One region of the Nocardia sp. Marseille-Q1738 genome, then DNA from elsewhere that is predicted to be linked to it. Evidence: riboswitches for the same ligand, from Rfam matches in the RefSeq annotation. Region 1 holds a riboswitch; each other region holds the start of a gene.
The links. A riboswitch is a leader RNA that binds a small molecule or an ion and turns the genes downstream of it on or off. The one in region 1 is predicted to bind S-adenosylmethionine.
Positions count from the first base shown of each region.

Region 1 (10,120 bases):
CCAGGCGCGGCAGAGGCCGAAGCAGCCGTCGACACCCCGGCGACGGCGGCGATGGCCAGCAGACCAGCGGCGAGGATGGACTTGATACGCATTGTTGCTCCTGAATGCGGGGCGGAATTTCTGACGTCACAAACGTTATGGTCGGTCGCCGCCTCGCACAGCCACCCCTAGGGTGACCGAAGGGCAACCCTGGGGCGAATCACCTTGCCCACCCTCCGCACCCATGGGCAGGCACGGCGCGTCCGTTCAGGTCCGGACGCGCCGTCGGACTCACTTGCCGCGGAACTCGGGCGCGCGCTTCTCGAAGACCGCCTTGACCGCCTCGGTCAGGTCCTCGGAGGGCAGGAACGCGGCATTCCACGCCGAGACGTAGCGCAGACCCGCGGCGATCTCGTCCTTGCGCCGCTGATCCAGCACGTCTTTGATCCCCTGCACGACCAGCGGCGGGTTCGCGGCGATCTCGCGCGCGGCGGCGTGCGCCGCGTCCAGCACCGCCTCCTGATCCGGGAAGACGTCGTTGACCAGGCCGATCTTCTCCGCGCGCGCGGCATCGATGTCCTTGGCGGTGTAGGCGAGCTCACGCAGGTGCCCCTCGCCGATGATGCCGGGCAGCCGGTGCAGCGACCCGATATCGGCGACGATCGCGACCTTGGCCTCGCGCAGGCTGAATTTCGCGTCGGCACTGGCGTAGCGGATGTCGGCGGCCGCGATGAGGTCCAGTCCACCGCCGATGCACCACCCGGCTACCGCGGCGATCACCGGTTTGCGGCAGTCCGCCACGGCGGTGACCGCAGCCTGCATCTTGCGCAGCTCGGTCAGGAAGTCGGTGCGCGGCGCGGCCAAGGCCCGATCGGCCAGCAGGGGACCGAACATCCCGCTCATCGCGGGCAGGTCGAGGCCATAGGAGAAGTGCTTGCCCGAACCGGTCAGCACGATCGCGCGGACCTCGGGGTCGGAGTCCAGCGCCTGGAAGATCTCCGGCAGCTCGCGCCAGAAATCCGGGCCCATCGCATTGCCCTTGCCGGGACCGGTCAGCGTCACCTGCGCGACGTTGTCCTTCGTTTCGACGGTGAAAGCCTGCCAATCTGTCATTTGTACAGCGTATCGAGACAATATGAGACCGGAACTCCGGGCCGGGGCATCCCGGCGCAGAGGACGCCGCGCAAACCTCACAGCGTGTAAATCCTGTGCAAATTAGCGTCAGCGCACTGGTTCCCGGTTCGGCGCAGGCCGGATCATGGTCGAGTCAGCAAACCTCATTCACCGGGTTCGGAGGAGATCATGCTGATGCATCGCGGAATCGGCCTCGACCGGTTCAACGAAATGCCGCGTGGCCGCGCGATTCACGCGCTGTACGAGTGCTGCTGCAACGTCACCTGGGCGGCGAAGCTGACCGACGCCCGCCCGTACCCCGACCGGGACGCGCTGCTCACCAAGGCGGATGTCGAGCTGCTCGCCCTTTCCCAGCGAGATGTCGACCGCGCCTTCGAAGCGCTTGTGCACGAGCAGGTCTCGTCGCACGACTTGCCCCAGCTCGCGCGGATCACCCGTGCGCGGATCTCTGGGATGCTCGGCCCGAGCGAGGGGTATCCGGAATACTGAGCCGACAGCGCGACTCGCCCGGCGTACCACCCGCAATCGCTCTACCCTGGTGGGATGCGCAGGTCGTCATTGCCACCGGTCGCCTGCCGGGTCGCCGACACCCTCATCGCCCGAGGCCACCACGGCCTGATCATGGCCCAGCCGGAGCCGACGCACACCGCCGCGGACGCCGCCAAGGCGCTGGGCGTCGACGTGGGCGCGATCACGAAATCGCTGGTCTTCCTGCTCGATGACGACCCGGTGCTGCTGCTGGTCTCCGGCGCGCACCAGGTCGATCTGGCGAACACCGGCGCGCGCCTGGAGGGAACGCTCACCCGCGCCCCCGCCAAGCTGGTGCGCGAGGTCACCGGCCAGCCGATCGGCGGTGTCGCGCCCGTCGGCCATCCGACCAACCTGCCGACCTGGGTGGACAACGCGCTGTCGCGACATCGCGAACTCTGGGCCGCGGGCGGGCACCCGAACACTATTTTCCGCACGTCGTTCCCGGAGCTGCTGCGGATCACCGCGGGCCTTCCGATCGACGTGGACTGAAATCGGCAGCTCCCCCACCACGCGCTCCGCACCGGCTCGGCGACCCGGCGTAGTTTCGTCCTGTGACAGAAGTACCACGGCCCGAGACGGAACTCGATATCCCCGATGATCTGAGCGGCATCACCGCCGAGCAGTATCGCGCTTCCATGCGCCACTACCCCGCGGGCGTCACCGTCGTCACGCTCAGTTCGCCGCAGGGGCCGGTCGGCTTCACCGCCACCTCCTTCGCGTCGCTGTCACTGGATCCGCCGCTGGTGTCGTTCAATATCGCGCACACGTCCTCCAGCCTGACCGCCATGCTGGACGCGGAATCCGTGGTCATCCATTTCCTCGGCGAACACCAGCAGCACCTGGCCCACCGATTTTCCCGCACCGCCGAGGAGCGATTCACCGACCGCTCCCTGTGGACCTCCCTGGACACCGGCGAGCCGGTGCTGCACGGCACCCCCATCTGGCTGCGTACCACCGTGCACCAGCTCATCCCCATCGGCGACCACACCTTCGTCGTCGGCCTGGTCACCCGGGTCCACGACAACACCGACGAAGAACCCGCCGCGGCCCCGCTCCTGTACTACAACGGCCGCTATTACCGCCCGACCCCGCTGGGCGACTGAACGAATGAGCGGCTACGCCACCCGCGGCCGCACCTGCACGACCAACTCGGCGTCGAGCGCTCGGGCCAGCCGCTCCAAGACGGGCAAGCTCGGCACCGTTCCGCCCGCCTCGAATCTCGCGACAGCGGACTGGGTCATACCAGCGGCGTCGGCCAGCCTTACTGGACCTCGGGCGACAACTCAGGCGCCATCCAAGGCGGCGAATTCGACATCGACCGGAAAGGGATCGGTCAACCGGAGCACCTCCTGGTGGGTCTGCACCAAGCGGTAGCTGCGGCTCGCCCAGTCGAGGCGGTACTCCTGGATGATCTTCACCGTGCGATCGGCCGCCAAGTGCACGATCAGATAGATCGGGATCCCCTCGTTCGCGTACTCCGCACACTTGTCGACGGTGTCGGTGTACTCCGATCCCGGCGAGACGACCTCCACCACCAGAAGTACGTCCGCGGTCGTCAGTTTCCGATCGCCGTCGATGCACCGGTACAGCGCGACATCCGGGCGGCGAAAAGAAAAACCAGGGCTCGCTGGACGGCTTCGGACGTAGTGCATCTCGAAATCGGTTACCACGCCGGTGCACGGCTCATCGGGGCTCGCCTGCTCCAGAGCGTTCGCCAGCCGACGGGCCACGTTGTTGTGTTGGAACGTTCCGCTGCGGCACACGATCACGTGGCCGTCGACCACCTCGATCTGCCGCTGGACGTCTTCCGGAAGCGCGTCGTAGTCGTCCTCCGTGATGAGGAGAGCGCCCGGGTCGGTGGCCCAGACGGGCAGCATGCTCATAGGTCCACCTCGAGGTCGGGTTGCCGGATACGCCGATAGTATCCGGCAGCGCTGCCGGACCGCGCTTCAGCCGACCAGGCAGGGGCCGCGCCGGTGGGGCGGTGGAGGTGAAGGGCGGGTTTCGGGGGTGGGGTTCCACAGACCGTTGGTGGCGGCGTAATCCCACGTGGGGCCGGTGGTCACGAGGGTGGACACCGCGTCGATCAGGCGGTCCACGTCGGCGGAGGTGGTACCGAGGCCGATGCTGGCGCGCAGGGCCCCGTCCAGACCGAGGCGGGCGAGCAGCGGGTGGGCGCAGAAACGTCCGTCGCGCACGCCGATGCCGTGTTCGGCGGAGAGATAGGCGGCGACATGACCGGGAGCGAATCCGTCGAGCGCGAAGGCGACGATACCGACCGAGTCGGGGCTATCGGACCAGATGCGCAGCAGGCGCACGCCCGGAATCGCGGCGAGGCCGTCGCGGAGCCGGTCGGCGAGCCGCTTTTCGTGGGCGGCAAGGGTTTCGGCATCGATGGCACAGAGCGCGTCACAAGCGGCGGCCAGTGCGGCGGCGCCGAGCACGTTCGGCGACCCGGCCTCGTGCCGCTGCGGAGCGGGCGCCCACTCGGTCTCGGTGGTGCTCACCTCACGAACCGCCCCGCCGCCGGACAGATAGGGCTGCGCCGCGTCGAGCCAATCGCGCTTGCCCACCAGCACACCCGCGCCGAAGGGCGCGTACAGCTTGTGGCCGGAGAAGGCCAGATAGTCGATTCCGATGTCGCGCAGGCTGATCCGGCGGTGCGGCGCCAGCTGGGCGGCGTCGACCAGGATCCGGGCGCCGCACTGGTGCGCGATGGTGGCCAGCCGCTCCAGCGGAAGCACCTCGCCGGTGACGTTCGACGCGCCGGTTACCGCGAGCAACGCGGCGGGCTTGCTGCACAGCTCGGCCACCAGCCTGCCGACGGTCTCCTCGACGGTATCGGCCGCCTGCACGACGCGGCGGCCGCGCCTGGTCCACGGCAGGAAGTTGGCATGGTGCTCGATATCGAGCACCACCGTGTCGCCGGGCACGCAGGACGCGAGCAGGTTCAGCGAGTCGGTGGTATTGCGGGTGAACACCACCACCTGATCGTCGGCGGCGTCGAGGAACTTGGCCACCGATCCACGGGCGGCCTCGTAGCACTCGGTGGAGATCCGCGAGGCGTACCCCGCGCCGCGGTGCACGCTGGCGTAGAACGGCAGCAGCCGCTGCACGCGGTCGGTGACCTCCACCAACGCCGGCGCACTCGCCGCGTAGTCGAAGTTGGCGTAGGACGCCGTTCCGCCCTGCACGAGCGGCACCAGCAGTTCGTCGCCGGAGACCCGGGCGAGTGCGGCACAGGTGTTGTCGACAGCAGTAGTCATCACGTGAATCCCGTCGGCTAAGGGACCCGCGATCGATTGATCCGCCGAGTCCGCGCTTGCCGCGCCCGGTTGGGCGTCGGCCGGGTCGTCACCCGGAGCACCCCACCGCGGAGGAGGGTTGCCGGCCAGCAAGCCGGGGCTTAGCGCTGGCACTCATGACCTGACCCGAGATTGGCAGAAGCGGCCCGGCGCTGTCAACCGCGCGCCAACCCGAGCCGACACATCCCGATCGGGACATGACCACAGACGCGAGTCATTGCAAGCACACTCGCGAGCCGCACGAACACCCCGACCAAGTCCTGCGAGCGCCGTTCGTAATCGAACTCACATCCACCGAATCGCAGTTGCCCCGAATACATCACGCCTCATCCACGGCAAAGCCACAACTGAACAAATGCAGCAAACACACAGCAGCGCCCCGAACCTGAATAAATCGGCGCTCGCCTCTCAGATAACCACAGCGGACCGAACTTTTTCCGGCAGCAAAACCAAGCGTTATCTGTTCGCAGCCGGTCGCCCCCCGATTCGCGATCTCTCAGCGAGAGAGTTGGCTCCGACGCCCACTCCTTCTCCAGCTACCAGCAAGCAGCCGAACCTGAGCGCGGTTGCCGCCGACACGACCACACCGGCCACCGCCGTTCTCGAGCGAAGCGAGACGAGCATTCCCCGTTCGAGCAGCGCGGCAGGCGCCGAGGAAACAAACCCAGTACCGTGGACAGCTGGCCAATCGTGGCATTTGCCCTTTGGTAACCCAACTATGGCGCGACAACGGAAAGTACGAGGCAGGTCGATGGGAGGTTCGCTGAGCACCATGCTCCGAACGGAGGTCGACGCGCCGGTGCGCCCGTTGTCGCGGGGCGACCATGCGCCACAGGCCAGGACGCTGGTCGACATCCTGACCGCTACGGCACTCACGCATCCCGACGCGCCGGCCATCGATGACGGCCAGGTGGTGCTGTCCTATCTCGAACTGGTCGTCGAGGTCGAGAAGACCATGGCGCGCCTCGCCACGGCGGGCGTGCATCCCGGTCACCGGGTCGGAGTGCGCATGCCCTCCGGCACGCGCGGGCTCTACGTCACCATCCTCGCGATCCTCTACAGCGGCGCCGCCTACGTGCCGGTCGACGCCGACGACCCGGACGAGCGCGCCCAGCTCGTCTTCGGCGAAGCCCAGGTCACCGCGATCGTCACCGCCGAAGGCATCGAGACGACGGCCGCCGGTATCCGCGCCGCGGAGCAGCACGAGGGCGCGGGCACCTGGTCGGCGCTTCCCAGCCCCGACGACGACGCCTGGATCATCTTCACCTCCGGGTCGACCGGAACCCCGAAAGGCGTTGCCGTCACCCACCGCAGCGCCGCGGCGTTCGTCGACGCCGAAGCCGACCTGTTCCTCCCCGACGCCCCGATCGGCCCCGGCGACCGGGTTCTCGCCGGTCTCTCGGTCGCCTTCGACGCCTCCTGCGAGGAGATGTGGCTGGCCTGGCGCAACGGCGCCTGCCTGGTGCCCGCCCCGCGTGACCTGGTGCGCACCGGCGCCGACCTGGGACCCTGGCTGGTGCGGCGGGAGATCAGCATCGTCTCGACAGTGCCGACCTTGGCGGCGACCTGGCCGGTCGAGGCGCTGGAGGCGGTGCGCCTGCTGATCTTCGGCGGCGAGGCCGTCCCACCGGAGCTCGCCGAACGCCTTGCCGGAGACGGTGATTCGACTCGCGAGGTATGGAACACCTACGGGCCCACCGAGGCCACGGTCGTCGCCTGCGCCGCACTGCTGAACGGCCAGTGGCCGATCCGCATCGGGCTCCCGCTCAACGGTTGGGATCTCGTCGTGGTGGACCAGGCGGGAAATCCGGTGGCCGAGGGCGAATCCGGCGAATTGGTGATCGGTGGTGTCGGCCTGGCGCGCTATCTCGACCCGGTCAAGGACGCGGAGAAGTACGCGCCGCTACCCTCGGTCGGCTGGGATCGCGCCTACCGCAGCGGCGACCTGGTCCGTAACGACAGCGCGGGCCTGGTCTTCCTCGGCCGCGCCGACGATCAGATCAAGCTCGGCGGTCGCCGCATCGAACTCGGCGAGATCGACAACGCGCTCCAGCATCTTCCCGGTATCACCGGCGCCGCCGCCGCGATCCGAACCACCAAGGCGGGCAACAAGTTACTGGTCGGCTACCTTACCGGGCCGGGATCGGACTTCGACGCCAAGGCCGCGCGAGCCATTCTCACCGAACAACTTCCGGCCCCGCTGGTCCCCCGGCTCGCGGTGGTCGACGAGCTACCGACGCGCACCTCCGGCAAGGTGGATCGCGACGCGCTGCCATGGCCGCTGCCTGGCGCCGCCGAGGACGACGACGACAACGACCTGACCGGCACGGCGCAATGGGTTGCCGGACTATGGGATTCGATTCTCGGTGGAGAAGTCGGCGATCTCGACGCCGACTTCTTCGATCTGGGCGGCGGCTCACTCGCGGCCGCACAGCTGGTCGCCGCCTTGCGCGAACGCTATCCGCAGATCGCCGTCGCCGATCTCTACGACCATCCACGCCTCGGCGCCCTGGTCGACCTGCTGGAACAGACCACGCCCGCGGTCGCCGTCGCCGAACGGGCGGTGCGTCCGACGCCGCCGGCCGCGCAGGCGGTGCAGGTGCTCGCCACTATCCCGTTGACCACACTCACCGGCCTGCAGTGGCTCACCTGGCTGGCGATCGTCGGCAATATCGCGGCTTGGTCCGGCTCGCTGCCGTGGCTGCCGCAGCTGTCCTGGTGGTGGACGCTGGCCGCGTTCGCACTGTTCATCTCGCCGCCCGGCCGCATGGCGATCTGCGTGGCGGGCGCACGGCTGCTGTTGCGCGGCGTCCGGCCGGGCCGCTATCCGCGCGGCGGCTCGGTGCACCTTCGCCTGTGGGCGGCAGTCCGCCTGTCCGAGGCCAGCGGTGCCGAGAGCCTCGCTGGCGCACCGTGGATGGTGCCGTTCGCTCGGGCGCTCGGCGCGAAGATCGGCAAGGGCGTCGACCTGCACACCCTGCCGCCGGTGACCGGCATGCTCGAACTCGGCGACGGGTGCAGCGTCGAGCCGGAGGTCGACCTGTCCGGTTACTGGATCGACGGCGACGTGGTGCATCTTGGCCCGATCACCATCGGCCCCGGCGCGGTGGTCGGCTCGCGCTCGATCCTCCTGCCCGGCACGAAGATCGGCAAGAACGCCGAGGTGGCGCCGGGCTCCGCGGTGTCGGGCAAGGTGAAGGCCGAACAGGAGTGGGCGGGTTCACCCGCGGTGAAAGTCGGCAAGGCGCAGCATCGCTGGCCGGCGCATACGCCCGACCGGGCCCGGCGCTGGGTCGGCGTCTTCGGCGTCACGTCGATGGCGTTGGCCGCCATGCCGATTCTCGGCCTCGGCGCAGGCGGTGCGTTCCTCGCTTGGTTCGTCCGCGATACCCGCACGCTCGGCGCAGGCGTCGTCCGCGCCTTCGCGGTCCTTCCCGTCGCGACCCTGCTCAGCCTCGGCGTATACGCGGCGGCCACCATCGTCGCGGTCCGGCTGCTCAGTATCGGCCTGACCGAGGGCTACCACCCGGTGCGCAGTCGCGTCGGCTGGCAGGCGTGGGCCACCGAGCGGCTGCTCGATTCCGCACGGACCTTCCTGTTCCCGCTGTACGCGAGCCTGCTCACGCCGATGTGGCTGCGCTTGCTCGGCGCGAAGATCGGCAAGAGCGTCGAGGTGTCCACGGTGCTGCTGCTGCCGAAGTTCACCACCGTCGCCGACGGCGCCTTCCTGGCCGACGACACCATGATCGCGAGTTACGAACTCGGCGGCGGCTGGCTGCACATCGGCGAGGCCAAGGTCGGCAAGCGCGCATTTCTCGGTAACTCCGGGATGACCGCCCCCGGCCGCCGCGTCCCCAAGAACGGCCTGGTCGCGGTGCTGTCGGCGGCGCCGTCCAAGGCGAAGGCCGGCTCGTCCTGGCTGGGCAGCCCGCCGGTCCGGCTGCGCCGCACGGCGGAGAGCACCGATACCGCACGGACCTTCGACCCGTCCGCCCGCCTGCGCATCGCCCGCGCCATCGTCGAAACCTGTCGGCTCTTCCCAGTACTGGTGACTTTCGCCATCGGACTCGGCGTGCTGTGCGCTCTGGCCTGGCTCGCGCAAACGTTCGGCCACCTGGCCGCCGGTCTGCTCAGCGGGCTGGTGCTGCTGACGGCCGGTGCTGTCGCGGGCGCGAGCGCGGTGGCCGCCAAATGGTTGCTGGTAGGGCGGATCGGCGCCGAGGAGCACCCGCTGTGGAGTTCGTTCGTGTGGCGCAACGAGGTCTCCGACACCTTCGTGGAAACGGTTGCCGCGCCGTGGTTCGCCCGCGCGGCGACCGGTACGCCCGTACTGAATCTGTGGCTTCGCGGGCTCGGCGCGACCATCGGCCGCGGGGTATGGTGCGAGTCCTATTGGCTACCGGAGGCGGACCTGGTGACTCTCGGCGACGGCGCGACCGTCGAACGCGGCTGCGTGGTGCAGACCCATCTGTTCCACGATCGGATCATGGCCATGGACAGCGTCACCCTCGGCGCGGGCGCCACCCTCGGACCGCACTGCGTCGCGCTCCCCGCTTCGGCTATCGGCGACGGCGCGACCATCGGCCCGGCCTCGCTGGTCATGCGCGGCGACACCGTGCCGGCATCGTCGCGCTGGTGGGGCAACCCGATCGCACCCTGGTTCACGGGCGACCCCGGAGCGAGCTGATGGCGGGCAAGTTCTACGAAGCCCCCATCGATGAGTACCTACCGCAGAACGGCAATCGCGGGTACCGGGTCTCACGATACGAACTGGAGCTGGCCTACCGGGTCGCAGGCAACCGGCTCACCGGACGCGCCACGATCACCGCGGTGACCACCGCCGTTCGCCCGCGGTTCGCGCTCGACCTCGCCCAGGCGCTCACCGTCTCGAAGGTGTTCGTCAACGGAACCAAGGCCACGAAATTCGCCCATCAGCACGGCAAATTGGTGATCACTCCGCAGCAGCGGATTCCGGCGGGCGGCGTGCTGTCGGTGGTGGTGCACTACGGCGGTATCCCGAAGCCGGTGCGCGGACCGTGGGGCGAGGTCGGCTGGGAGGAGCTCACCGAGGGCGCACTCGTGGCCAGCCAGCCCAATGGCGCGGCGTCCTGGTTCCCTTGTGACGACCATCCGAGTTCCAAAGCGACCTACCAGATTTCGATCACCACCGA
Region 1 is NZ_CBDIMS010000001.1:1,006,294-1,016,413, reverse strand. Features, by position in the region: gene ACWPXK_RS04565 (hypothetical protein) at 1-92, opposite strand, end outside; gene ACWPXK_RS04560 (crotonase/enoyl-CoA hydratase family protein) at 271-1,092, opposite strand; gene ACWPXK_RS04555 (2-oxo-4-hydroxy-4-carboxy-5-ureidoimidazoline decarboxylase) at 1,282-1,602, shown strand; gene ACWPXK_RS04550 (YbaK/EbsC family protein) at 1,657-2,133, shown strand; gene ACWPXK_RS04545 (flavin reductase family protein) at 2,280-2,747, shown strand; gene ACWPXK_RS04540 (helix-turn-helix domain-containing protein) at 2,760-2,903, opposite strand; gene ACWPXK_RS04535 (Uma2 family endonuclease) at 2,928-3,527, opposite strand; gene ACWPXK_RS04530 (aminotransferase class V-fold PLP-dependent enzyme) at 3,594-4,910, opposite strand; SAM riboswitch class IV at 4,958-5,071, opposite strand; gene ACWPXK_RS04525 (Pls/PosA family non-ribosomal peptide synthetase) at 5,722-9,636, shown strand; gene ACWPXK_RS04520 (M1 family metallopeptidase) at 9,636-10,120, shown strand, end outside.

Region 2 (10,120 bases), on a different contig from region 1:
AGCGGCGGTCAAACCCGCCGGTCGCGCCAGTTCCTCGGCCACCGCGAGGAACTGACCATTCAAACGGAACGACGTGATCGCCGCCGTGGCGAACAACTCCTGTTCATCGGCCATGCTTCGCCTCCTGCCGACCGGGTCGGCGCCCCGGCCGATCGACCGGGCCGCCGACGGATCGCTGCTCACGACTGCGCCTCGCTGGCGCTCGCTCATGCCTGCGCCTCGCTGACGCTCGGCTCCGGCACGAGCGAGTGCTCGGCTGTGTCCATCGTTCGCTCGCTGCGCTCGCTCATGCCTGCTGCGTCTCGTACGCCTCGAGCACCGCCCATCCTTCCGGATCGGCGTGCGCGAACAGCCGGTACCAGCCGTCCAGCACGTGCGGCTCGTACACGCCGAGCCTGCCCAGCACCTCACGCGCGAATTCGAACGGCGCGCTCGCGCTGGCCGTGATCACGTCGCCGTCGGTGACGGCAGGCTCCTGGACGTAATGCTCGGCGCCCGAATAGCCGCTGTAGAGCAGGAATTCCGCGACATTGCTGGTGTGCTTGCGGTTATCGAGCAGACCCTGCTTGGCCAGCCCGTAGGTCGCGCCGCAGATCGCGGCGACCGGAACGCCCGCCTCCACGAACTCGCGCGCCTTCTCCCCGAACGCGTCCAGCTCCGGCCCCATCCAGGTCTCGGAGCCGGGCAGGATCAGCATCGCGCTGTCGGCGGGCGTGAGATCGGCGAGCACGATGTCCGGCACGATCCGCATGCCGCCCATCGTCGTGATCGGATCCGCGGTCAACCCGACCGTCTTGACCTGCCACGTTCCCGGCTCCCGATGCCAGCTCGGCTTGTTGATGTGCGCGGTGGCCGCGCCCACCTCCCAGTCGGCGAGAGTGTCGTAAACGGCCATGTGCACTGCCTTCGTGGTCATGACAGTATCCTGTCATATTTGACAGCATGCTGTCAATATTTTCTGTCCAACGCCGCCACCGATGACTGCGGGCCGGCTGGACCGGAACCTCCGCTGTGCGTGCGCAACGCCGGTGCGCCAGAATCCCAGCAGCGCGAAATTCGCGGGAACCGGAGGAACCGTCAGTGAGCGTGTGGGGTGAAGTGGTCGTCGGCTTGGTGATCCTGGTCGGCCTCATCGGAATCGTCGTGCCGATCCTGCCGGGTGTCATCCTGATCTTCGGGGCCGTCGCGGTCTGGGCATTCATGACCGGTGGAGCTACGGCGTGGACCGTCTTCGCGATCAGCACGTTGCTGCTGGCGCTGTCGGGGGTCGTCAAATACACCTGGCCGGGACGCAAGATGAAGGAAGCGGGGGTGTCCAATCGCGCGATCTTCCTGGGCGCGATCGTCGGCATCGTCGGATTCTTCGTGATTCCGGTCGTCGGCCTGTTCGTCGGTTTCGTTCTCGGCGTGTATCTCTCGGAACTCCACCGGCTGCGCGTCAACCAACAGGCATGGCGGGCAACGGTTCAGGCGCTGAAGGGTGTCGGCCTGTCCATCCTCATCGAGCTCTTCGGCGCGCTGCTGGCCACCGGCGTCTGGATCGTCGGCGCGATCGCCGCCTGAGAATCATCAACACATCGCGCATGCCGGAGCCGAGCGCCAGCGAGGCGCAGGCATGAGCGTCAACGGTCGATGGCGGGGAACGGAATCGTGTCTCCGGCTCGGCTGCCGGGCAATTCGTCGCGGCGCAGCCGGAGCGTCGGCGGTTCCGGGCGAAACAGCGGCAGGGTCGGGGCCGGATCGGTGGTGACGGTCCGCTCGCGAGCGGGAAGCCGGTAGAACGCGCGCGCGTTGTCCTCGAGCACCGCGTACATGTCGGTGCCCACCACGTCACAGATCAGGTCGACATCCGAGTCCTCGAACGGGCGTCCCGCCCGGGTGCCGGGCAGATCGGTGCCGAACATGAGCGCTTCGGGGTTCACCGCGTGGATGCGGCGCAGCGTGTCGGCGACGTTCATGGCGACCCGGCCGAAACCGGTTGCCTTGACCCGCGCCCCGCGATCGACGAGATCGAGCAGGAACGGCAGACCCTCCTCGGACATCCCGAGATGGTCGACCGAGAGCGCGGGCAGCTTCGAGATGACGGGTTGCAGCGAGGCGAGCATCGTGCCGTCGATGTAGACCTCGACGTGCCAGCCGGCCAATTCGTGCGCGCGCAGCGCTTGCAGCGTCATCTCGGTGATGTCGGCGGCCGCGCGTTTGAGGTTGAACCGCAGCGCGCGCACGCCGATGCGGTCCAGCTCGATGATCTCCTCGTCGGTGGCGTCCAGGTCGAGGCGGGTGACGCCGACCCAGCCCTCGCCGAGTTCGGCGAGGGCGGCCTTCAGGTAGCTCTGATCCGTGCCCTGGAACGATCCGCTGACCACAGCGCCACCGCTGATGTCGAACCGCGACATGCGCTTGCGGTAGTCCGCGATGGTGAACGGCTCGGGCAGGTAGCCCTCGTTTTCGGCCAGCGGGAACCGCGGGTCGAAGATGTGCAGGTGGGCATCGAACACTTGTACAGAATGCCTCAGTGTCGGATTTTCCGCTGCCACAACGACCAGCACTGGGGGTGCTGCCGCGGCACCGGAGCCGGTTGCCGCGAGGTGATCAGACCTTGTGCGGTTCGCTGGCGCGCAGCATGTCCTCGCGTTCGACGACCTTGACGCGTTCGCGGCCTTCGGGTTCGCCCAGGGAACGCTCGTGGGCGTCGAGGCGGTACCAGCCTGCCCAGGTGGTGAACGGGATGCCCTTGCCTTCGAGGAACTCGGTGACGGCTTCGAGTTCGGGCCGCTCGGCGGGGGTGAAGCCGGGGGCGTCGTCCAGCAGGCAGGCGATGGTTTCGTTGGCGTCGCCCTTGGTGTGGCCGATCAGGCCGACCGGGCCTCGTTTGATCCAGCCGGTCACGTAGGTGGCGGGCATGTAGCGAGCGGCGCCGTCGGCGTTCTCGTCGACGATCACCCGGCCCGCTTCGTTGGGCACGGTGCCGGCCTGGTCGTCGAAGGGCAGGTTGCTGATGTTCTGCGACAGGTAGCCCACGGCACGGTATACCGCCTGCACTTCCCAGTCCTTGAACACGCCGGTCCCCTTGACGTTTCCGGTGCCGTCGAGCTGGGTGCGTTCGGTGCGCAGGCCGACGACCTTGCCGTTCTCGCCGAGCACCTCGGCGGGGGACTCGAAGAAGTGCAGGAACAGCTTGTGCGGCCGGTTGCCTGCATCGCGGATGGCCCACTGCTCGAGGGTGTTGGCGACCATGTCGACCTGCTTGGAATGCCTGCGCGCGGCTTCGGAGCCTTCGTCGTAGTCGATGTCCTCGGGGTCGACGATGACCTCGATGGTCGGCGAGTGGTCGAGTTCGCGCAGCTCCAGCGGGGTGAACTTGGCCTGGGCGGGACCGCGGCGGCCGAAGACGTGCACCTCGACCGCCTTGTTGGCCTTCAACCCCTGGTAGACGTTCGGCGGGATCTCCGTGGGCAGCAGCTCGTCGCCGGTCTTGGCCAGCACGCGGGCCACGTCCAGGGCGACGTTGCCGACGCCGAGGACGGCGACCTTCTCCGCGTCCAGCGGCCAGCTGCGCGGCACGTCGGGGTGCCCGTCGTACCAGGACACGAAGTCCGCCGCGCCGTAGGAGCCGTCGAGGTCGATGCCGGGGATGGGCAGGGCGCGGTCGGCGTTGGCGCCGGTGGAGAAGATCACCGCGTCGTAGAAGGCGCGCAGGTCATCGAGGGTGATGTCGGTGCCGTAGTCGATGTTGCCCAGCAGCCGCACCTGCGGCTTGTCCAGCACCTTGTGCAGGGCGGTGATGATGCCCTTGATCCGCGGGTGGTCGGGCGCGACGCCGTAGCGGATCAGCCCGAACGGCGCGGGCATGCGCTCGAACAGGTCGATACTCACGTCGGCATCGGACTTCATCAACGCGTCGGCGGCGTAGATCCCGGCCGGTCCGGCGCCCACGATCGCGATGCGGAGCGGGCGGGTCTTCGCGGTGTGCGCGTCAAGCCCGGAGGAGGAAGCCTGCGTCACCACGGAGGGCTCGCGAACACCGCCATCCGATACTGCACTCTGTTCGGTCATCTCTTACGCGCACCCTTATGGTCGAAACAATAATGACGTCTGGCTTAGCTTAGGCTAAGTTGACGCACCGGCTCGGTCGCACCCGTCCGGTGCGGACGCCGACGTTGGCGTTGCCGGCTCGTGGCTGCACGGTGCTCCGTTCGCCGCGGCGATGAGCTGCCGATTCGCTATGACAGCAGGCTGCCGTCCCGCGATTCTATCGGGACCGTCGATGCCACCCAGATCCGGTGCGTGCAGTCGGTGGATGTCATCGAACATCTCGATCCGCGCGTACCCGCTCCCGCGCGACCTATAGCGGCCCCCTGCTCGCCGACGGACGCCGCCAGCGCCCCTGCCCCGGGGCCGGGCGCTGGATACCCGCGCCGACCAGGGATCATCGAGCCATGACCGAGCAGCAGCCGACCGCGGGAGACGACGACATCATCCGCGTCGATCAAACCGACAAGCGCTCCATGGTGCCGTTCATCGCGGCCGCGGTGGTCGCGGTGATCGTGCTCATCGCGATCGTGCTCGGCGGGGTGCTGTCGCCCGCTGAGAAAAATGTCACAGATTCCGACCGCATCTCCGCGGCCATCCGCAACTTCGTCGAAGGCGCCAACCGCACCGGCACCGTGCCTGCGCCCGGCACCGGATGCGAGGGCTTCGACGCCGCCCGCTCACCGCTGGCCGGACAGTCCGGCGCCGGAAAGTCCGTCGAGCTCAGGAAAATCGACAACCCGATGGTGGACGGCGACAAAGGCAAGGCGACCGTGACCACGAAGGCGGACGGCACGGAGACGACCAAGACGTGGAATCTCACCAGATCCGGCGACAAGTGGCTGGTCTGCACCTGAGCGTTCCCGCAGTGTGAACCGCCGTTTGACACGGTGACCCGGGTCGGTGCAATCTCAGTCGAAGGTCATGAGAACCAGTGTCAAGCCCCGGCATTACTGGTCGGCAACCCTCCTCCGCGGTGGGGTGCTCCGGGTGACGACCTGGCCGTGCTCCGGTCCTGGGCGCGGCAAGTGCGGATTCGCAGGAGGAGTAGATGAGTTACGCCGGTGACATCACCCCGCAGCAGGCATGGGAACTGTTGCGCGACAACCCCGAAGCAGTCCTCGTGGACGTGCGGACCGAAGCCGAATGGAAGTTCGTCGGCGTACCCGACACGAGCCCGATCGATCGGCCGACCGTGCTGATCGAGTGGGTCGACTCCACCGGCGCGCGCAACGAGACGTTCGTCGAGCAGCTGCGGCAGGCGCTCGCCGACCACGACCCCGAAGCACCGGTGGTGTTCTTGTGTCGCTCCGGCCAGCGTTCGGTCGGCGCGGCGATCGCCGCCACATCGGCGGGTTACCGCACCTCCTACAACGTGCTCGAAGGCTTCGAAGGTCCGCTCGATGAGTTCGGGCACCGCGGCGGCTCCGGCTGGCGTGCCCTCGGGCTGCCTTGGCGGCAGTCATGAGCGGGGGCCTGGCGTGCCCTCGGGGCTCTACCGATGGGCGGCAGTCATGAGCGGGGGTCTGGCGTGCCCTCGGGGCTCTACCGATGGGCGGCAGTCATGAGCGAGGTGTCTCGCGTGCCCTCGGGGCTCTACCGATGGGCGGCAGTCATGAGCGGGGGTCTGGCGTGCCCTCGGAACTCTGCCGATAGGCGGCAGTCGTGATCACCGGCGGCGCGTTCGACAAGCCGCTGCCCGAGGGCGTCGGCCCCGCGACGCTCGGTGTGCGGGGCGGACTGCGGCGCTCCGGTTTCGAGGAAACCGCCGAGGCGCTCTACCTGACCTCCGGCTTCGTCTACGAGAGCGCGGAAGCCGCCGAGGCCGCGTTCACCGGCGAGGTGGAGCATTTCGTCTACTCCCGCTACGGCAACCCGACGGTCGCCATGTTCGAGGAGCGGATGCGGCTGATCGACGGCGCCGAAGCGTGCTTCGCCACCGCGAGCGGCATGTCGGCCGTGTTCACCGCGCTGGGAGCGCTGCTCGGCGCCGGTGACCGGCTGGTCGCCGCGCGCAGTCTGTTCGGCTCCTGCTTCGTGGTGTGCAACGAGATCCTGCCGCGCTGGGGCGTGGAGACCGTCTTCGTGGACGGCGAAGATCTCGACCAGTGGGAGCAGGCACTGTCGGTGCCGACCAAGGCGGTGTTCTTCGAGACGCCCGCCAATCCGATGCAGACGCTGGTGGACGTGCGCCGGGTGACCGAGCTGGCCCATACCGCAGGCGCGAAAGTGGTGCTGGACAATGTCTTCGCCACGCCCCTGTTGCAACGCGGCTTCGAGCTCGGCGCCGACGTGGTGGTGTACTCCGGCACCAAGCACATCGACGGGCAGGGCCGGGTGCTCGGCGGCGCGATTCTCGGCGCGAAGGATTACATCGACGGCCCGGTGAAAACGCTGATGCGCCACACCGGTCCGGCGCTGAGCCCGTTCAACGCGTGGACCTTGCTCAAGGGGCTGGAGACGATGCCGCTGCGGGTGCGCCATTCGGCCGAGTCCGCACTGCGGATCGCCCGCTTCCTGGAGGGCAACAAGGCGGTCAGCTGGGTGAAATACCCGTTCTTGGAGTCGCATCCGCAGTACGCGCTGGCCACCGGTCAGATGAGCGGGGGCGGCACCGTGGTCACCTTCGAGCTGAACGCCCCCGAGAACGAGGCGAAAAAGCGCGCTTTCGAGGTGCTGAACCGGTTGCGCGTCATCGACATCTCCAACAACCTCGGCGACGCCAAGACCCTGATCACCCACCCCGCCACCACCACCCACCGCGCCATGGGCCCCGAAGGCCGCGCCACCATCGGCCTGTCCGACGGTGTCGTCCGCGTCTCGGTTGGCCTCGAAGACGTGGAAGACCTCTTGGACGACCTGGACCAAGCCCTCTCCTGACCGGCCGGTGAGCCGGTACGGGAGAGGGGCCCAGCGTCTACCTCGCGAGATGTCTCACAGGAAATCGGCGAGGACTTTGTTGAAGCCCTCGGGTTCCTCGGAGAACGGCACGTGCCCGCTGCGCTCGAAGCGGACCACCTTCGCGTTCGGCACCCGCGCGGCGATCCATACATCGAGTGGACCGGGGAAGATCTTGCTCTGCGCTCCGTAGATCAGCAGCGTCGGCACGGTGACCTGGGGCAGGACCGGCCGGAAGTCGGCGAAGGCCATGTCGTACCAGATGGCGCATGCCGCCGAGGTCGGCATCTTCGTCGTCTCCGCGTACACCGCATCGATCACCTCGTCGGACGGCTCTTCCGCGAAGCAGGCGGCGATGAACGGCTTGATCACCAACGGGCGGGCGTGCCGCACCGCCTGCACGAACACCGCGAGGTCGGTCTGGCTGTAGCCACCTTGGAGCGGGAAGTCCCACCCCTCCCCGTCGAGGAAACGCGGTGACTGATCGACGAATGTCACCGATCGCAGCTTCTCACACCCGAACTGCTCGACGTAGGCGAGAATCACCGCGGCGCCCATCGACCAGCCCACGAGGGCGACGTCGTCGAGCCCGAGATGGTCCAGCAGACTGCGGATGTCCCGTGCGTACTGCGCGAGGGTGTGACCGTCCTCGGTCTTGCCGGAGGCACCGTGCCCGCGCAGGTCGACATTGATGACCCGATTCCCTTCTGCCAGCGCGGGCACATTCTGCGCCCAGAAGGTGGTGTTCATCGTCCAGCCATGAATGAGCACGACGGGACGACCGGCGCCGTGATCCTCGTAGTACATCGGCACGCCATCCGGCAATTCCAGGTAGGGCATCGACAACCTCCAGCTCAGGACAAGTGGTGCTCACACGATGACGTGCCGGCCGGGCGCGGCCAAGATCGTGCGGAGGGGTTGCACAGACGTTGCAGCGCAAGGCAGCCCGTTGTCGGAGCGACGACGGCACGCCCGGTCTGGTCCGGGCGCCATGACCGTTCGGCGGCATCTCCCCGAGGTCGAGCTGACCCGAGACGAGGTCATGACCTGGCGCAGGAACCATCGGATGGCCTCGCTGTGGCCGATGCTGTTCGCGGGCCTGGATTGCGCGGCGTTCGAGCCGGGCCACGTGCTGTTCGGCGTCGAGTCCGTAGTCGATCTCGCCATTCCCAGCGATGAGGACCGAACCGCTATGACACAGGGCCACAATTTATCTCGGCACCAGCGCTGGGCGGGAGGCGTGTCGAATGGGGCTCTGGGCAGGCGGAGGTGGTCATGACTAGCGGGGAGGTGGCACAGCTCTCGGATGGCGAAGGGTTAGGCGAGAGCGGCCGCGCCGAGAACGAGCCAGGCGCGCACGGGCCTTCGACGTCGACGGCCGATCGGAAGCAGCCCGACATCGCCGCCCAGGCGGCGCGTATTCTCACCGACCTGGCACGAAATGCGCCCGGTGGTCCCACCGGGACGCCGGCGTCGGGCCCACGCGCACAAGCCGTTTCCTCCCTGAGCACAACCGCCGCCGCACCCAACGGGGTGCAGCCGCCGCCTTCCACCGTGGCATCGGTATCCAACGGCGCCGCGCCATCACCCGGTGGTGTCGTGGCACCACCGCAGGGCACCGCGGCACCGTCCGGCACACCCGCGGCGACCGAGGAGCCGCCACCACCCGGGATCGATCCGGAGATCATCGCGAGCCTCGCGCCCGCGGCCATGATGGCATTGCCGATGCTGGCGTCGGCGCTGGCCGGCCTCGCAGGCGGCGGATCAGGTGCGGGATCAGGTGGTTCGGCACCCACAGCCGCCGAACCCGGTGCGGCCGGGCTGACGCCGGAAGCACAAGAGGCGATGAAAGCCTTGAAAACCTTGGCAGCCCTGTACGGCAGCGACGGCGCCGCATCGGGCACCAACAGTCTGGGATCGCAGCTTGGGGGAATCGGCGGCTCAGGCGCGGGAGCGACCGCGATCAAGGCGCGGGCCTTGTTCCAGAAGAACGCGGCGAGAGCGTTCAACACCCTCGACAACGAACTCGCGCGCTACGTCTCCGGCCTTGCCGGGTCGAACAAGGCCGACCGGAAAGCGGTGATCCGGCTGCTGCGCGACGTCAACGTGCAACTGGCCGAGCTCGGTCCCGCCGCGTACACCAAAGAAGGCCAGCGGAAAGCGCACCAAATACTCACGGAGGCATTGCGAAAGGCGCAAACCATCGTCCGCGGCGGTCAGGCCAACGCGACCGAAACCGCCGCGGCGGTCAATCGGCTCACCGCCCAATACCTCAATGCCCTTGCCGGAAAACGGACACAGCTCGGCAGCGCGTTCCCCGGTAGCGGCCGGCCCCGATCGCCTCTCGATCCGGGGAAATACCGAATCAGCTCGCACTTCGGCCCCCGGGGCGGCAAGCATCACGGCGGACTCGATATGGCCGCTCCCGCGGGCACGCCCATCTACGCCGCCACCGGCGGCACGGTCGTCAAGGCGGGCAACTACGGCGATGGCTACGGCTACCAGGTGCGAATCCGATCCGCCGACGGCACCGAGACCATCTACGCCCACCAGACCCCGGGCAGCATCCGGGTCAAGGCCGGCGATCGAATTCCCGCAGGGACCGCGATCGGCGCCGTCGGGTCCACCGGCAACTCCACGGGTCCCCACCTGCACTACGAAGTGCGTCGCAACGGCCGCTCCATCGAGCCTGTCGCCTACCTGGCGTCGCAGGGCGTCCGAGTGTGACGGTCTCGTCCTTCCAGCGTTATTGTCATACTGTCAATACACCCTCCCGGTGGCCTCCGTGAGGACGCACCGGTGCGGGTGCGCTGGATCAACGACGAACCGAGGTATGGCGTGAGCTCTTCATCCACCGCCGGGCAGGGCCCGCTCGCGGGCATCAAGGTCATCGAGTTGGCCGGTATCGGCCCCGGTCCGCACGCGGCGCTGCTGCTCGCCGATCTCGGCGCCGACGTGGTGCGGGTGCAGCGCCCGGGTCAGCTCCCTGGCGGGTTCGACCGGCCGCAGCTGCGCGGCCGGACCATTGTCGAGGCCGACCTCAAGGACCCGGCGGACATCGAGAAGGTGCTCCGGCTGGTCGAGAAAGCGGACGTGCTTATCGAAGGCTTCCGGCCCGGCGTCACCGAGCGGATGGGCTTGGGCCCGGACGACGCGCTCGCCCGCAACCCGCGCCTGGTCTACGGCCGGA
Region 2 is NZ_CBDIMS010000002.1:1,022,180-1,032,299, forward strand. Features, by position in the region: gene ACWPXK_RS13150 (MarR family winged helix-turn-helix transcriptional regulator) at 1-114, opposite strand, end outside; gene ACWPXK_RS13155 (type 1 glutamine amidotransferase family protein) at 287-916, opposite strand; gene ACWPXK_RS13160 (DUF456 domain-containing protein) at 1,081-1,563, shown strand; gene ACWPXK_RS13165 (amidohydrolase family protein) at 1,623-2,498, opposite strand; gene ACWPXK_RS13170 (FAD-dependent oxidoreductase) at 2,593-4,056, opposite strand; gene ACWPXK_RS13175 (Rv0361 family membrane protein) at 4,440-4,889, shown strand; SAM riboswitch class IV at 4,953-5,069, shown strand; gene ACWPXK_RS13180 (rhodanese-like domain-containing protein) at 5,084-5,500, shown strand; gene ACWPXK_RS13185 (O-succinylhomoserine sulfhydrylase) at 5,698-6,912, shown strand; gene ACWPXK_RS13190 (alpha/beta fold hydrolase) at 6,967-7,770, opposite strand; gene ACWPXK_RS13195 (hypothetical protein) at 7,922-8,209, shown strand; gene ACWPXK_RS13200 (peptidoglycan DD-metalloendopeptidase family protein) at 8,530-9,657, shown strand; gene ACWPXK_RS13205 (CaiB/BaiF CoA transferase family protein) at 9,769-10,120, shown strand, end outside.
Region 2: it holds a riboswitch for S-adenosylmethionine, as region 1 does, so the genes downstream of both, ACWPXK_RS13180 (rhodanese-like domain-containing protein) here and ACWPXK_RS04530 (aminotransferase class V-fold PLP-dependent enzyme) in region 1, are expected to answer to the same signal.

Region 3 (10,120 bases), on a different contig from region 1:
GGCAGGGTGGTCATCCACCAGGCGGTCGCGAGATAGTTACGGCCTTCGGAGATCAGGGTGCCCCACTCGGGGGTGGGTGGTTTCGCGCCGTAGCCGAGGAAGCTCAGCGCCGACACCGACAGCACCGCCATGCCGAACTCGACCGCGGCCAGCGCGAGGACCGGCTGGTAGGCGTTGGGCAGCACGTGCCCGGCCAGCACCGTGTACCAGCGGACGCCCGCGGCGTGGGCGGCCTCCACATAGACCGCCTGACGCACCCGCAGCACCTCCGAACGCATCACGCGCGCGAAATTGGCCACCAGCGAAATACCCACCGCGACGGCCACATTGCCGGTGCCGAAGCCGAGCGCGGTCACCAGCGCGAGAGAAAGCAGCAGCGAAGGGATGGACAGCAACACGTCGACCAACCGCATGACGATCGCGTCGATCACACCGCCGATCGCACCCGACAGCAGGCCGAGAACCGACCCGGCGACGAGCGCGATGCCGACCGCGGCGAGGGTGGCGGTCAGCGAGAGCCCCGCGCCGTGCACCATCCGGGTATAGAGGTCGCGCCCGAGATTGTCGGTGCCGAACCAGTGTTCGGCGCTGGGTGCCTGGAACTTCTGCGCGGGGACCCCGGTCAGCGGGTCGCCGCTCGCGAAGACCGACGGCGCAAGCGCCCACCCTACGGCGAGCAGCGCGACGGCGCCCGCCACCAGCAGTCCGGCGTTGTCCCGCAACCACTTCCAGCTTCCGGCCGGTCGCCGCAGGCCGGGCAGGACCGCACCGCGGCGTTCCTCGGTCGCGTCAACCACGAGTCGTCACCTCCTCGGCACGCGGCGCCGCCAGGACGAACGACGGGCAAGTGTCAGGCACGGATGATCGCCTCCTCGGCGGCGTCGACGGCGGTGGGCTCGGACTCGAGGTCGGCGCCGCCGCGCGACCGCGTCGCGATGCGAGGGTCGAGCAGCGGATAGATCAGGTCCACGGCGAGGTTCACGCTGACGAACACCACCGAGGTGAGCAGCACGATGCCCTGCACCACCGGGATGTCCTGGGCCAGCACGGCGGTCTGGGTCAGCCGCCCGACGCCCTGACGGGCGAAGACCGTCTCCACCACCACCGACCCGGCCAGCATGTTGCCGACCAGGACGCCCGCGATGGTGAACGCGGGCACACTCGCCGGGCGCAGCACATGGGTGCGCTGCACCCACCAGCGCGACCCGCCCTTGGCCAGCGCCACGTCGACGAACGGCTGACGCCACGTGGTTTCCAGCCCGGCGGTGAGCACCTGCGCGATCACCGCGCCGATCGGCAGGGCAAGGGTGAGCGCGGGCAGCACCGTGCCTGCGACGCCGTGCCCGCCGAACGCGGGCGCCAGCCGCCAATGGAACGAGAACAGTTGCAGCAACAGCAGTCCGGTCCAGAAGGTCGGCACCGACACCCCGAGCGACGGCAGCGCGGCCAGGGCGTTGCGCAGCCACGGACGGCGGGTGTAGGTGGCCGCGAACGCGACCGAGACGCCGCCGAGGACGGCGAAGAGCAAGGCTGTGCCGGTCAGTGCGAGGGTGGCGGGCAGCGCGTCACCGATCGCGTCGGTGACGGGCTGCCCCGTGGCGATGGAGCGCCCGAGATCGCCGCGGACGGCGTGCCCGAGCGCGCCCAGATACTGGTCCCACAGCGGCCGATCCAGCCCGTAGCGCGCTTGCAGCTCGGCGATGGCGGCCTTGTCCACCGGCGTGCCCGCGCCGCCACCGTCGGCCGCGATCGAGACCGGGTCGGCGGGCAGCAGGTACAACACCACGAACGACAGCGTGAACGCCGCCCACAGCACCCAGATCGCCTGCAGCGCCCGCAGGACCAGATAGCGCGCCATGGGCTACCGCCCGCTCAGCCAGGTGTCGAAGAACTGCAGCCGCGCCGAGGCTTCGAACTTCAGATCGTGCGTGTTCGCCCCGGCCCCGATCGCCTGGGACAGCTCGACGGTCGGGATCCACAAGCCCGCGTCGAGTATCTGCTGTTGCGCGGTGCGGATCAGCGCGTTGCGCGCCGCGGTGTCCACGGTGCTCAGTTGCCCGGTCAGCGCGTCGTCCAGCGCGGGAATCGGCTCGCGGGCATTGAGGTTGCGGCCGTCGACCGCGAACGAGGTGCGCAGGATGTCGCCGTCGGCGCGGGTGCTGTTGTAATAGGCGGTGTCGAAGTTCTTGGCGTTCTGCCGCGCCGTGGTCTCCGCGGCCGACACCAGATCCAGCTTCAGCTCGACGCCGACCTGCCGCAGCTGCTGCTGCACCAGCTCGATGATCGCCTGGTTGCCGGCGAAGACCTGGCTGAAGAGCACCGAGAACGACAGGCGCTCACCGTTCTTCGCCCGGATGCCGTCCGCGCCGGGTACCCAACCCGCTTGGTCGAGGATGCCGCGCGCCTTGCCCGGATCGTAGGCCAGGCGCGCCGAGAGATCGGTATAGCCGGGGGTCTTACTGGCCAGCGTGCTGGTCGCGGGCTTGAACTGGGGACCGAGCACGGTGTCCACCAGTTGTTTGCGGTCGATGGCGGGCAGCAGCGCCTGGCGCACCGCCGGATCGCGCAGCGGTCCGCGAGTGACGTTGGGCTGGAACCCGAACGGCACGCCGGGATTGGCGGTGCTGAGCACCCGTCCGCCCCCGGCTTCGATCTGTGGCGCGTCCTGCGGCAGCGCGTCGCTGATCGCGTCCAGCTGCCCGGAGGCGAGACTGCCGGTGCGCACGCCGGATTCCGGCACCACGGTGAACTCGATCTTGTCGAGGTAGGCCTCGCCGCGGTGCGCGAACACCGCCGATCCCCAGCCGTAGCCGGTGCGCTTGGCCAGCGTCACCGCCGCGTCCTGGCGGTAGGACGCATAGGTGAACGGACCGCTGCCCACGTTGTCGCCGAGGCAGCGCTGCTCGGCGGGCTTGGCCGTGGTGACATCGGCCAGGATGCCGAGCTGCGTGGTCGAGGACGCCTGCAGGAACTGCGCGTTGGGCTTACTGAACTCCACCCGCGCGGTGCGCCGGTCGACGGCGGTGGTACCGACGTAGTTGGTGAGGTAGCTGCTGCCCAGCGGTGCTTTGCCGGAACCGAGCTCGATGATCGAGTCGAACGTATTGCGCACCGAGTCCGCGGTGAGCGGCGTGCCGTCGCTGAAAGTGACGCCGTCGGCCAGGTGGAAGGTGAACACCTTCGCGTCCGGGCTCACCTCCCAGCGTTGTGCCAGCCACGGCTTCAGCTCGCCGGTGGCCGGATCCTGGTCGGTCAGCGAATCGACGATCTGCCGGGCCACGTAGATGGTCTGGTTGGTACCAGCCTGCGCCGGGTCCGAGCAGGTCGGCGCCTGGGACAAGCCGTAGCGCATGGTGCCGCCGGGCTGGGGCGGGCCCGCGTCGCCGGGCGCGGCCGAATCACTGCCGCAGGCGGCCACCGTGGTGGCCGCGGCGAGCGCGCCTGCCAGCGCGAGGATTCGGTGACGGGATCGGTTCACGGGGCAACTCCAGATACTTCGGTGTGGGCGAGCTCCTCGCCCGGTTCGGGATCGGCGTCGGCGATGCCGGTCGCCAACGGCCGGCTGGGAATGCGGCGGCGCAGTTCGGGCGCCACCTCGGCCTGGAACAGCTCCAGGCCGTCCAGGTACTGCCGTTCGGGGCGCCCGTCGCGTTCGGCGGACAGATGGATCACCTCGTGGCCGAGCCGCTCGTGCTGGCGGCCGACCTTGTCGATCACCTGCTCGGGGCTGCCGATCAACGCCGAGCTGCGCGTCACGAAGTCGTCCAGGGTCTCGAACACGACGGGCAGCCCGAGCTTGCGCGCCAAGGCCAGTCGCGCCTGGAAGATCGGCGCGAAAGCCGTCCGCGCCTCCTGCGAGGTGCGGGCCACCTGGAATCCGGCGGTGCCCGCTCCGACGAGCGCGTCGGCTGGGTCGTTGCCGTAGAACGCCCAGCGCTCCCGGTAGTGGCGCACCAGCTCGGCGTAGGGCTCGATCGGATTGGTGACGTTCGCCGAGAACAGCGGATCACCGTGGCGCGCGGCCAGTTCCACCGACTCGCGGCTGGTCGCGCTGCCGTGCCAGATCCGGATCTTCGGCTGCAACGGCCGCGGCAGCGCCTTGGCCTCGCGTAGCGGCGGACGGAACCGACCGGACCAGGTGACGCTGTCGCTGTCCCACAGTGCCCGCAGCAGCTCGTAGCCTTCGCGATTGCGATCCCACTGGTCGTCGGGGGTGACGTGGAACAGCTGCGCCTGCGCGGCGCCGTTGCCCTTGCCGATGATCAGCTCCAGCCGGCCGCCGGCGAGGTTGTCCAGCGTCGAGTAGTCCTCGAAGGCGCGCACCGGGTCGAGCAGGCTCAGCGTGGTCACCGCGGTGAACAGCGTGATCCGCGAGGTCACGGCGGCCAGATGGGCGAGGAGCACCGGCGGCGCGGCGGACAGGAACGGGTCCTCGTGCCGCTCGCCGACGGCGAACCCGTCGTAGCCCAGCTCTTCGGCCAGTCGCGCCTGGCCGACGACATCACGCAGGCGCTCGCGGGTACCGGGCAGGCGGCCGGTCCGTGGGTCCGGTACCCGGGTGACGAGGGTGAACAGCAGGAACTTCATGCGGTCGCTCCGAAACTGGCGGCGGGCAGGTGTTTTTCGAACGGGTGCGGCCCGATCTGTTCCGCGGGCAGGTCCGGGTCGTAGAGCGGGAGGTAGCCCGCCGCGAGGTAGAGACCGACGGCTTCGGGCTGGCGCGGTCCGGTGGTCAGGTAGACGCGCCGGTAGCCGCGGCGGGTGATCTCGGCCTCCAGCTGGTCGAGCACGAACCGCCCGAGCCCCTGCCTGCGGTGCTCGCGGGAGGTCCAGATCCGTTTCAGCTCCGCGGTCCGCGCGTCGAAGCGCTGAAACGCGCCGCCCGCCACCGCCTCCCCGTCCCGGGTGACGACCAGCAGGGCGCCGTGCGGCGGCGCGAACGCCGTGGCCGGGTGCTCGCGCAGCGAGGCGTGCACTTCGCCGGGCGTACCGCCGTAGCGGCTGCTGTATTCGAGCGCGAGTTCGGCCAGCAGGGGTGCGGCCAGCGGGTCGTCCTGGGCCACCCGGTGTACGCGCAGTGTCGCGGTCGAAAGCTGCTTGGTCACCGGCTCACCGCTTCTTCGGCAGGCCGGGCGGGTTGATCCGCGACTCGGCGACCGTCTCGCTGTGCAACCCCCAGCGGTCGATCACCTGCTGGTAGGTGCCGTGCTCGATGGCGTGGGCCAGCGCGTGCTGCACCGCCCTGATCAGGCCGTTGTCCTTCTTGGTGAGCACCGCGATCTCGCCTTGCAGCGCCTCGCCCGCGCCGGAGAAGGTGCCCACGATCTTGGTCTGCTTCGCGGTGGCCGCGTGGTAGATCGCGGTCGGGTTGGGGCCGAGATAGCCGTCCAACCGCTGCGAGGCCAGCGCCAGGTAGTAGTCGGTGGTCTGCTGGAAGTAGGCGATGTCGATCGGCGGAAGGCCCTCGGCCCGGTTCTGCTCGTTCCACTTGACCAGCAACTGTTCCTGGTTGGTGCCGCTGCCCACGCCGATCCGCTTGCCCGCCAAGCTGGTACGGCCGGAGTACTCCAGCGTGCTCTGGATCGGCACCTCCAGAGCGACGTTGTCCTTGCGGTAGGTCGCGAAGTCGTACTTCTCCTTGCGCTCCTCCGTGACGGTCACGTTGGAGACGAACGCGTCCACCTCGCCCGAGTCCACCCGCACGAAGTTCTGCGACCAATCCGCCACCTGCGCGTCGAGTCGCAGGCCGAGGATGTCGGCGATCAGCGAGGCGAAGTCGACTTCGGAGCCGACCACGGTCTTGTCGTCGGTGGCGTAGAACCGCAGCGGCGGCGCGGCGCCGGCCGCGCCGGTCACGATCAGCGTGCCGCGATCGCGGATCGCCTGCGGCACTTCCGCGGCGATGGCGTCGACCTTCGCGGCCCGGACGCGACCGGGCTGGGCGGGGGACAGATCGAAGGTGATCGACCCTGCGGGCTGCGCGGCGGAATCCGCCTCGGGTTCGGTGCAGCCGGTCGCCAGCAGCACGACCGCGGTCGCGGCGGCGGTGACCAGGGTGGAAAGCTTCATCGGATACCTGTTCATCAGCGGACTCGGGAAAGGAAGGCGCGGGTGCGCGGGTGTTCGGGCTGGACGAGGACCACCGAGGGCGGGCCCTGCTCGACGATGACGCCCTCGTCGAGGAACACCACGGTGTCGGCGACTTCACGAGCGAAACCGATTTCGTGCGTGACGATCACGAGGGCGGTGCCGCCGTGCGCGAGGTCGCGGATCACGTCGAGCACCTCGCCGACCAGCTCCGGGTCCAGCGCGGAGGTCGGCTCGTCGAACAGGATCACGCGCGGCCGCAGCGCCAGCGCCCTGGCGATGGCCACGCGTTGCTGCTGCCCGCCGGACAGCCTTCGTGGATAGGCATCGGCGAGCTGTCCGATGCCGACGCGCTCGAGCAGGTCCATGGCCTCCCGCTCGACTTCGGCGCGGTCACGTCGCTGCGCGGAAAGCGGCGCGAGCGTCACGTTGCCGAGCACCGTCAGGTGCGGGAACAGATTGAACTGCTGGAAGACGAATCCGATCCGGGAGCGCTGCTCGCGCACCTCCCGATCCGGCAGCGCGTGCAGCCGGTTGCGGCGCAGGCGGTATCCGATCAGCTCGCCGTCGATACGCACGGTGCCCGCGTCCAGCGATTCCAGGTGATTCACCACGCGCAGCAGGGTCGACTTACCGGAGCCGGACGGGCCGATCACCGCGACGACCTCGCCGGAGCGCACGGTCAGATCGATGCCGCGCAGAACCTGATGCATGCCATAGGATTTCCGGACGCCGCGAACCTCGACGGCGGGCGTGACGGTCATCGGGTCGCTCCGCGCGGTGCGGCGGAGCCGATCTCGGCGACTTCCCGCAGCTTCCGCCACGTGCGCTGGAGCGGCGTCGGCGGCGGGGTGCGGTGCGCGCCTTTGGCGTAGTGGCGCTCGATGTAGTACTGCGCCACCGAGAGCACGGTGGTGAGCACGATGTACCAGACCGTCGCGACCATCAGCAGCGGCACCACTCGCCCGTTGCGCCCGTAGATCACCTGGACCTGGTAGAACAGCTCCGCGATCGCCATCACCGACACGATCGAGGTGCCCTTGAACAGGCTGATCACCTCGTTGGTCGCGTTCGGCAGGATCGAGCGCATCGCCTGCGGGACCACCACGGTGCGGAACTGCCGCAGCCGGGGGATCCCCAGCGCGGCGGCGGCTTCCAGCTGGCCCGCGTCTACCGAGATGAATCCGGCGCGAATGATTTCGGCGGAATACGCCGCCTGGTGCAGAGCCAGGCCGATCACGGCGGCGGTGAAGCCGCTGATCACGCCGTTCACCTCGAAGGTGAACAGCGCCGGGCCGAACGGGATGCCCACCGAGAGCGTCTGGTACAGGTAGGCGATGTTGAACCAGAACAGCAGCTGCACGATCAACGGGATGGAACGGAACGCCCAGATGTAGACCCACGAGATCACCCGCAGCACCGGATTGTTCGACAGCCGGGCGACCGCGAGCGCGGTACCGAGCAGGAACCCCAGCGCGGTGCCCCACACGGTGAGCTCCAAGGTCACCCGCAATGCCGCCAGCACCGATTTCGCCGTGATGTACCGCGCGAACGTCGGCCAGTCCCAGCCGGGATTGGTGGCGAGGCCGTGCGCGAACTGGGCCAGCAGGATCAGGGCGACAGCACTGACCACCCATCGCCAGGGATGGCGGGTCTTGGCCACGGTGGGCGTTTCACCCCCGCGAGCGAGGGCGGGTGTGCTGCGCTCACGCCATGGCGGGTCGTCGATGATCACTTCGGTTCCTCCATCGGTCCCGGCGGAAGCACCCGCACCCGGTGACCGGGGGGTTGCTGCGACGTCGACGAGCCAGGTCTCTCGGTCGCTCTGGATGGTTGGTGCCGGCCCCCGTCAGCCGATGTCGGGGTCGAGCCGAATCATGATGCCCAGCAAGCGAACCCCTGGACAAGAGAAGTAATCACCGTGAGCGGAGATCTTGTAGCGCCCGGATTCATCGGATATTTGTAGTAGCCAGGCGTGCGCTGCCGGATCGATCCGGCAGCGGTTGGCGTCGCGTCATCGCCGGACGGGTGCGTGGCGCCGAACAGTGGCGGCCCGGTGCAGCATACGGCTCGCCCGCCGGGTCGAATCAGCGCCGTCGATCCGATCCGGGCAAACTGGACTGCTCCGAAATTGCTGTTCGCAATATCGGCTGTTGACTGCGTTTGCCGGAGTACTGTGCCCCTCGATCGTTCCGCCGATGAGGAGGTTTCGTGATCATGTTGCGCCGTCTGACCATGTTGTCCGTTGTCGCGACCGGCTCGGTCGCTCTCGCGCTCGCGGGACCGGGCGCCGCGCTCGCGGCCCCGGACGTCCCGGCTCCCGCATTCTCCGACCACACCACGCAGACCGCCGCGCCCGGTGACCTGTGGGGCATCTACAATTCCGCGGTCAACGCGCTCCGCACGCTCGGCATCGAGCCGTTCCTGTATCCGGCCGCGGCGGCGTTGTGCCTCGACAACACGACCCTCGGCCTTGCGCCCGCGGTGGCCGGCTCCATTCCGGGTCCGTGGCCGAAGAACACCGTGCAGATTCCCGGCCTCGACCTCAACGCCGTCAAGGCGGGGCAGGCCATGTTCACCTTCGTGCCCTACGGGCTCGGGGCGGACGGTTCGAACACCGCGGGCATGCAGGTCGCCTGGGTCAACCTGAACACCGGGCGCAGCGGCACGGCCAGCATGGGGCCGCTGTCGGAGGTCGCCCGCGCGATGATCCCCGCCGCCGTTCCGCCGGAGCTGCGGCCCGCCGCGGAGCAGGCGATCCGGGACTTCCTCTTCGCGTCGCTTCCGATGGGCGGCGTGCGCGCGGTCCCGGTGGACACCGGCCGTGGCACCGTGCTCGCCGCGGTGTTCGGCACGGTCCAGAACGGCGCCAAGTCCTGCCACTTCCTGCCGACGGTCGGAATAACCACCGTGCCATGACATTCGGTCGGCAACCCTCGCGCTGACCATGGCGTCGGTCGCCGGGGCACGGTCGTCAGGGAGCGTCAGCGAGCGAACAGATGGATACAGCCGAGCTCTCGCTCGTGCCGGAGCTGAGCGTCAGGGAGGCGCGGCATGAGCGAGCGTCGGCGAGTGAGCCGATAACATAGCGTGCACTCGCGCACGACGGAGTCGAGCGCCAGTAAGACGCAGTCGTGAGCGCTATTCCAGAGGGCGACCTTTCCAGCGCACCGTGCCCCGGCGGCGGGCACGGTGCGAACGCGCCCACAGCAGCAGGTACGCGCCCACCGACAGCGGATGTGTCAGGGCGGCAAGGACATCCGTGTACCGGAGCGGTCCCCCGGTTTCCGTCGAGCGGGCCAGCAGCCGGCCCGCGACGGCGGCGAGATAGCCGAGCAGGCCGCTCCGCCGGACCGGGCCGCTGCCGAGCACGGCGGCGGCGGGCGGCAGCCAATAGACAAGGGCAGCAAGCGCTCCCACCGCGGCCCCGCCCGTTATCGTGCCGTCGTAGGCCGACCAGAGCCAGCGGGTGTAGCCCGCGTCCAGCTCGCTCGCGCCGCGGTACATCCTGGTTCGCGCGAGCGGCCCCGCCGCCGCCAAAGCCGTGAAGTGACCGGCCCGGCGCAGCGTGCGTGCGATCTCGAGGTCCTCGGTGACGCTCCCGGCCACCGCGGCGTGGCCACCCACCGCGCGGTACGCGGCGTTGTCGAACACGAGGAATTGGCCGCAGGCCACCGCCGTGGACGGGCGCAGGCTCCGATCGGCGGCGTTGATCGGCAGCGTCGAGGCCCACGACCAGCACAGCAGGGGCTGCACCACTGCCTCGGCCGCCGACCCGGCCAGCTGGTGCGGCCACGGCGAGACCAACGCGACGCCACCTGTGCGCAGAGCGCCCACCGCCGCCGCGAGAGCCGTCGGGGCCAAGCGCACATCGGCGTCCAGGAAGACCAGCACCGGCGTCGCCACACCCTCGGCCAGCCGCACGCAGGCCGCCGCCTTGCCGGTCCAGCCGGGGTCGGGGTCGGACTCGGTGCGCAGCAAGCTGAATCGGGGATCGCCATCGATCGCCGCGCGTGCGGCGGCGGAGGTGTCG
Region 3 is NZ_CBDIMS010000009.1:258,148-268,267, reverse strand. Features, by position in the region: gene ACWPXK_RS27935 (ABC transporter permease) at 1-761, opposite strand, end outside; gene ACWPXK_RS27930 (ABC transporter permease) at 851-1,858, opposite strand; gene ACWPXK_RS27925 (ABC transporter substrate-binding protein) at 1,862-3,478, opposite strand; gene ACWPXK_RS27920 (LLM class flavin-dependent oxidoreductase) at 3,475-4,587, opposite strand; gene ACWPXK_RS27915 (GNAT family N-acetyltransferase) at 4,584-5,105, opposite strand; gene ACWPXK_RS27910 (ABC transporter substrate-binding protein) at 5,110-6,069, opposite strand; gene ACWPXK_RS27905 (amino acid ABC transporter ATP-binding protein) at 6,084-6,851, opposite strand; gene ACWPXK_RS27900 (amino acid ABC transporter permease) at 6,848-7,750, opposite strand; SAM riboswitch class I at 7,830-7,923, opposite strand; gene ACWPXK_RS27895 (hypothetical protein) at 8,305-9,006, shown strand; gene ACWPXK_RS27890 (glycosyltransferase) at 9,229-10,120, opposite strand, start outside.
Region 3: it holds a riboswitch for S-adenosylmethionine, as region 1 does, so the genes downstream of both, ACWPXK_RS27900 (amino acid ABC transporter permease) here and ACWPXK_RS04530 (aminotransferase class V-fold PLP-dependent enzyme) in region 1, are expected to answer to the same signal.